Prochlorococcus marinus str. GP2: one gene and its partner. The protein of the gene in region 2 interacts with the protein of the main gene of each other region in a pairwise test. Links are inferred from orthologs where the notes say so. Each region holds a gene or a part of one and is shown on either strand. Other genes may lie near its edges. The genes, in order: gyrA and gyrB.

Region 1 (3,486 bases), on a different replicon or contig from region 2:
ATATTTCATCAGGGTTTTCATATCGTGTTTGTACTCCCTCCATATTAATAACCCCAAGGGCACCTAATTTTGTGAGCTCTACAGACGTATTGACATCGACAACACTATCCATGGCACTAGCGACGATCGGAACTTCTCTTTTGAAATCACCTATTGACCAAGAAGGATCAGTCAAATCGTAATCAAGTGTTCTATTACCAGGGACTAAAGCTATTTCATCGATGCCATAAGCCCGTCTGACTTTTTTATTTAAACCAAGTTCAATATTCACGGTAGTTTTCTTTTATTCTGATTAAATTAACAACTAAAGGGGTAATAAGCCAAGGTTTATTCAAAAACAACAGGTTTTATTTTGATTTGTGTGTAAATGTAAGTATTTGGGAATTAAATAAATCTTTTTTTTTATTCATTATGACAATCAGCGATTATTATTAAAGAAAGGATTTTTGTATGTCTGATATTTTAGATTCCGACAACTCAGGATTAAGCGAAAATAACGACCGAATTATTCAGACTGACCTAAGAAATGAGATGTCTCGTTCATATCTTGAGTATGCAATGAGCGTTATAGTTGGTCGTGCTCTTCCAGATGCAAGAGATGGATTAAAACCTGTTCACAGAAGAATTCTTTATGCAATGTATGAACTTGGCTTGACTAGCGGTAGACCATACAGAAAATGTGCAAGAGTCGTAGGAGAAGTACTCGGTAAATACCATCCTCATGGCGATACTGCTGTTTATGATGCTTTGGTTAGGATGGCTCAGGATTTCTCTATGAGGATGCCACTCATAGATGGCCATGGAAACTTTGGTTCTGTTGATAACGACCCTCCAGCAGCAATGAGATATACAGAATCTCGTTTACAGTCTCTTACGGATGAAAGTTTATTAGAGGATATTGAATCTGAAACTGTAGATTTCGCCGATAACTTTGACGGTTCTCAGCAAGAGCCAACAGTTTTACCTGCTAGGATCCCTCAACTACTTCTAAATGGATCATCTGGAATAGCAGTAGGAATGGCAACTAATATTCCACCTCATAACTTAGGGGAATTAATTAATGGTCTTAAATCAATAATCAATAACTCTTCAATTGAAGATAGTAAACTTTTTGAGATAATTAAGGGTCCTGATTTCCCCACAGGTGGTCAAATCTTAGGCAGAGACGGTATTAAAGAAACTTTCAAAACAGGAAGAGGGTCAATAACCATGAGAGGGGTAGCAAATATTGAGCAAATTAAATCCATTGGTAGAGCAGAGAAAGATGCAGTAATAATTACAGAGCTTCCATTTCAAACCAATAAAGCGGCTTTGATAGAAAGAATTGCTGACTTAGTTAATGAAAAAAAATTAGAAGGTATTTCTGATATTAGAGATGAAAGTGATCGAGATGGGATGAGGATTGTTATTGAACTAAAAAGAGATGCCTACCCACAAGTAGTTTTAAATAATTTATTTAAGTTAACACCTCTACAAAATAACTTTAGTGCAAATATCCTCGCTTTAGTAAAAGGAGAGCCCACAACACTTTCTCTCAGGAAAATGTTAGACGTATTTCTAAATTTTAGGGTTGAGACAATAAGACGAAGAACAACATTTTTATTAAAAAAAGCAGAAGAAAGAGATCATATTGTAAAGGGTCTTTTATTAGCCTTAGATGCTATGGATCAAATTATAAATCTAATAAGATCAGCGAAAGATTCAATATCAGCTCGAGAAAAATTACAAAAAGACCACAAATTATCTTCCATACAGGCAGATGCAATTCTACAGATGCAGTTAAGAAGATTAACAGCACTTGAAGCAGATAAAATCAAAGGTGAACATAATGAGTTAACCCGAAAAATCAACCTTTATCAGCAAATATTAAATAGTAAAGAAAGAATTTTTGAAATTATTCTTGAAGAACTTAATAAAATTGATGAAAGATTTTCTTCTCCAAGGAAAACAGAAATACTAGATTTAGGCGGAGGATTAGATGATATTGATCTTATAGCTAATGACAGATCCGTAGTTCTATTAACTGAAGCAGGTTATTTAAAAAGAATGCCTGTTAATGATTTTGAATCTACCAGTCGTGGTTCAAGGGGTAAAGCTGGCACAAAAACCAAAGAAGATGATGACGTGAAATTATTTATAAGCTGTAATGATCATGATACTCTTTTGCTTTTCAGTGATAGAGGAGTAGCTTATGCTCTCCCAGCATATAGGGTTCCTATGAGTAGCAGAACAGCAAAAGGGACTCCATCAGTTCAACTTCTCCCAATTCCAAGAGAAGAAAAAATAACTTCTCTAGTTGCTGTGGATTCTTTTGTTGACGATCGTTATTTATTAATGCTAACAAAAGCTGGTTTTATAAAAAGAACTGCACTTTCTGCTTTTTCAAAAATTCGCTCAAATGGACTAATAGCAATTAATCTTGAGGATGGAGATGCCCTAACCTGGGTAAGATTATCAAAAGAAGACGATAGTGTTTTAATTGGATCTAAAACAGGAATGGCGATTCATTTCAGACTAGATATCAATGAATTAAGACCACTTGGTAGAACAGCAAGAGGAGTTAAATCAATGAACTTAAGAGAAGGAGACAATCTAGTTTCTATGGATGTTTTAACATCTAATTTGGTTGATCAATTGGCCAAAATCGAGGAACTCACAGAAGATCTTGATGATAATGTTGAAGAAAACTCTTCAGATGGTCCATGGGTATTGATAGCCAGTGCATTCGGACTGGGAAAGAGAGTACCTGTAGCTCAGTTTAGATTACAAAAAAGAGCAGGCATGGGTTTGAGAGCAATAAAATTTAGAATTAAAGATGATCAGCTAGTTTGTTTGAAGGTCCTTGGCGAGGGAGAAGAATTACTACTTGTGACAGAAAAAGGCGTAATAGTAAGAACAAACGCAGATAAAATCTCTCAGCAATCGAGGGCAGCTACAGGAGTAAAATTACAAAGATTAGATGACGGTGATCATTTATCTGAAGTGGTATTGGTACCTCGTGAACAAATAGAGGAAAAAGACCAACCTAGCTCAGTTGAAGAAAATTAAAAGGCTTATGGTTAGCTAAATAACATGGAAATACTTGATATTTTAATTTTAGGTTCAGGTCCTGCCGCATTATGTTTAGCTTCAGAATTAGCCAAGCAGGATCTAAATATTAAGGGAATATCTACAAAATCTCCAAATGAAAAATGGGAGAATACATATGGTATCTGGGCATCTGAATTAGAAGAATTAGGGTTAGAGTCCTTGTTATCTCACCGATGGTGTAAAACAGTTAGTTTTTTTGGAGATGGGGAAAATAAAAAAGGGGATACTCCGACAAAACACAACTATGATTATGGTTTAATAAATCAAGAAGCCTTTCAAAATGAGCTTTTAAAAAAATGTAAAGGGATTGAATGGTTGAATGAAACAGCAAAAGACATTAAAGAAAAAAATAAACTATCTGAGGTAATTTGTTTTTCAGGTCTCAAAATAAAGGCG
Region 2 (3,312 bases):
TTCGGTGTAGTGAAAAATTAAACTTAAGTATCTTCGTTTCTTAAATAGAATAAATAATTGGTATATAAAAGAAGAAAATGTACTAAAAGATCCTAAAAAACCAGCATAAAAAAGCAAAAAATAGTTACTAAAGAAATTTAAAGGTACTAAAATTCCCAATAAAAATGATGCTATAAAATTAACTAATGAAGTATTTTGAATATCGAAACCAATTTTTATCGTAAAGTTATCTTGAATAAATATTCTAAGTATTAATCCAAAAGTACTACCAAGTAAAACTATACCAATTGAACTGAAATCCAAAATTTACATTTTTATCCAACCTTTTGTAATTTTATTTGGATCATCTAAAATTTTGTTCGTAGCTAATTTTACCCTAATCCAAATTTCATTATCATTTACTTTCCAATTACGTAATATAGTTATTAAGGTTCCTGAATCCAGAACTATTAACTGTTTTGCATCTTTTGCAGGGAAAGAAAAAAGAGAAGTATTAGAACTTAGTATAATTTCCTTATTTTTATTAGGAAAATTATATTGATTTAAACTTTTTTGAATTCCACCAGCAGGTAAGGTTATTGGACCAATTAATGCAAATATAATTAAACAAATATTCTTAAGCAAATTGTTCATCATATATCTAAAGTTGCCATATCTAAATTACTACTATGAGTTTCAATAAACTCTCTTCTTGGTCCTACTTTGTCTCCCATTAGTATATTGAATATTCTGTCAGCTTCAATTGCATCTTCGATTTCAACCCTCTTCATCATCCTAGTCTGGGGATTCATTGTGGTATCCCACAATTGTTTTGGCATCATCTCACCTAATCCTTTAAATCTTTGAATATTGTAGTTAGCATTATCCCCAAATCCTAGAATTGTATCCTTTAATTGATTCTCGTTATAACAATATTTATGATTTTTTCCTCTTTCAACTTTATATAGAGGAGGGCAAGCTATATATATAAAACCATTCTCGACAAGTTCCCTCTGATACCTATAAAAAAATGTCAATAATAAAGTTCTAATATGAGCTCCATCAACATCAGCATCCGTCATAATTACAACTCTGTGATATCTCAGTGAGCTCACATCAAACTCTTCACCTTTAATTCCTAATCCAAGAGCTGTTATTAATGACTGAATTTCAGTGTTTTTATAAATTTTAGTATCATCAGTTTTTTCAATATTAAGAATTTTACCTCTCAAAGGCAAAATAGCTTGAAAATTTCTATCTCTTCCTTGTTTTGCAGAACCTCCAGCAGAGTCTCCCTCAACGATATAAATTTCTGATTCTGAAGGATCTCTAGAACTACAATCAGCTAGTTTGCCTGGCAAAGTAGAACTTTCAAGAACACTTTTTCTTCTGACTAATTCTCTTGCCCTTCTTGCAGCTTCTGCTGCATTAAATGATTGGATTGCTTTTTCAAGAATCAAATCCAAAACTCCAGGATTAAATTCCATATATTTTGTAAGAGCCTCGCCAATAAGAGAATCAACAATTCCTCTTACTTCAGTGTTTCCTAATTTTGTTTTTGTTTGTCCTTCAAATTCAGGATCTGGAACTTTAACCGATAAAACTACAGTCAAGCCCTCTCTAATATTTTCGCCAGCTAAATTTTTTTCAACATCTTTTCTTTTCCCCCTTTTTTTTGCAAGATTATTGAAAGTTCTTGTCAAAACTGTTTTTAGTCCTTCAATATGAGTGCCTCCATCAATAGTTCTGATATTATTTGCAAAACCTAGAATATTATCTGAATATACATCTGAACACCATTGCAAAGCTGCTTCTACATAAACGTTTTCTTTCTCTGAGTCAACATAAATGATCTCAGGATGAATAGAGTCTTTTTCTGCATTCATGTACTCAACATATTCTTTAATACCTCCTTCATATAAGTAAATTTCTTCTTTAAAAGAGCCATCTGATAATTCATTTCTCTCATCTCTAAAAACAATTTTTACACCGCCATTAAGATAAGCTAGTTCTCTCAACCTAGAAGAAAGCAAAGCATATTCAAATTCTATTCCTCCAGAAAAAATTGTTTTATCAGGTTTAAAGCAAATAGTAGTTCCTTTTTTAAAAGGTTTTTCAGACTGTTTCTTAGTTTGCAATTCACCCTTTGATAAACCTTTTTCAAATCTTTGATTAAATTCACTACCATCCCTATAAACGGTCACATTAACCCATTCGCTTAGAGCATTAACGACAGATATTCCTACTCCATGCAAGCCTCCTGATACTTTATAACCTCCACTTCCGAATTTACCTCCTGCATGAAGAACAGTTAGTACAGTTTCTAAGGCACTTTTTCCAGTCCTTGGATGAATATCTGTTGGTATACCCCGTCCATTATCAGAGATTGAAGCTGATCCATCTGATCTAAGAACTATTTCAATATGATCACAATGTCCAGCAAGTGCTTCATCAACTGAGTTATCAACGACCTCATATACTAAATGATGCAAACCTCTAGGACCTGTTGAACCTATATACATCCCAGGACGTTTACGGACAGGCTCAAGGCCTTCTAAAACCTGAATCTGTTCTGCACCATAGTCATTTGAGATTTTATTAGATCTTTTGTCCTCACTCATTTAATATAAAAAAAAATCGTTAAACTTTTAAAATGTTATTTTTAAAAGGTCTTTAATTAAACTTACCACCGTAATTAGAGAAAGGCTCGAAGTCTATGAAAAATTTAATCTCTTTAATTATATAGCTAATAATATATTCTTCAGTATTTCATATGTCTTCTAATTCACCTCAAGTAATAGTTTTAATTGGACCAACTGCAAGTGGTAAAACAGAATTAGCTATAGAAATTGCAAAACATTTTAAAACTTGTATTCACAATATAGATTCAAGACAAATTTATAAATCTATGGATATTGGCACAGCAAAACCATCTAAGCATCAACAAAGAAAAATAAAGCATTTTTTAATAGATCTCAAAGAACCTATTAATCCAATTAATGTAAAACAATTTCAAGAAATTGCACAAAAATCAATAAAAAAAGAAATTAAACAAAATAATTTACCATTTCTTGTTGGAGGAAGTGGTTTGTATATGAACTCAATAACAAAAGGTTTTTTTATGCCAGATGTCCCTCCACAAAATCATTTGAGAAAACAATTAGATGATCTTGGGCAGAAAGAATGCTGGGAACTATTAAAAAATTGCGATCCAAAATCAACAAAAAAAATCAATCCTGCCGATAACATTAGAACAATAAGGGCTTTGGAAGTTTTTTATGTAACAGGTAAACCTTTGTCAATTCAAGCAATTCAAAACCCTCCTAACTGGAG

Evidence for each region.
Region 1: the proteins of gyrB (region 2) and gyrA interact in binary tests that used the Escherichia coli proteins (3 or more experiments, as listed by UniProt). The link is inferred for Prochlorococcus marinus str. GP2 from one-to-one orthologs.

Annotation. Positions count from the first base shown.
Region 1 is NZ_JNAH01000005.1:60,083-63,568, reverse strand. The notes cover bases 99-3,249. They hold gyrA (DNA gyrase subunit A), read left to right. Parts: upstream 99-450; coding sequence 451-3,048; downstream 3,049-3,249. Other genes in these bases: crtL (lycopene beta cyclase), read left to right, coding at 3,073-3,249; EU91_RS0108690 (GuaB3 family IMP dehydrogenase-related protein), read right to left, coding at 99-271. Outside these bases: more of EU91_RS0108690, read right to left, coding at 1-98; more of crtL, read left to right, coding at 3,250-3,486. UniProt on the Escherichia coli protein: A type II topoisomerase that negatively supercoils closed circular double-stranded (ds) DNA in an ATP-dependent manner to maintain chromosomes in an underwound state.
Region 2 is NZ_JNAH01000008.1:350,384-353,695, forward strand. The notes cover bases 117-3,093. They hold gyrB (DNA topoisomerase (ATP-hydrolyzing) subunit B), read right to left. Parts: upstream 2,601-3,093; coding sequence 633-2,600; downstream 117-632. Other genes in these bases: EU91_RS0108895 (fluoride efflux transporter FluC), read right to left, coding at 117-303; EU91_RS00550 (hypothetical protein), read right to left, coding at 307-636; miaA (tRNA (adenosine(37)-N6)-dimethylallyltransferase MiaA), read left to right, coding at 2,753-3,093. In the rest of the region: more of EU91_RS0108895, read right to left, coding at 1-116; more of miaA, read left to right, coding at 3,094-3,312. UniProt on the Escherichia coli protein: DNA gyrase negatively supercoils closed circular double-stranded DNA in an ATP-dependent manner to maintain chromosomes in an underwound state.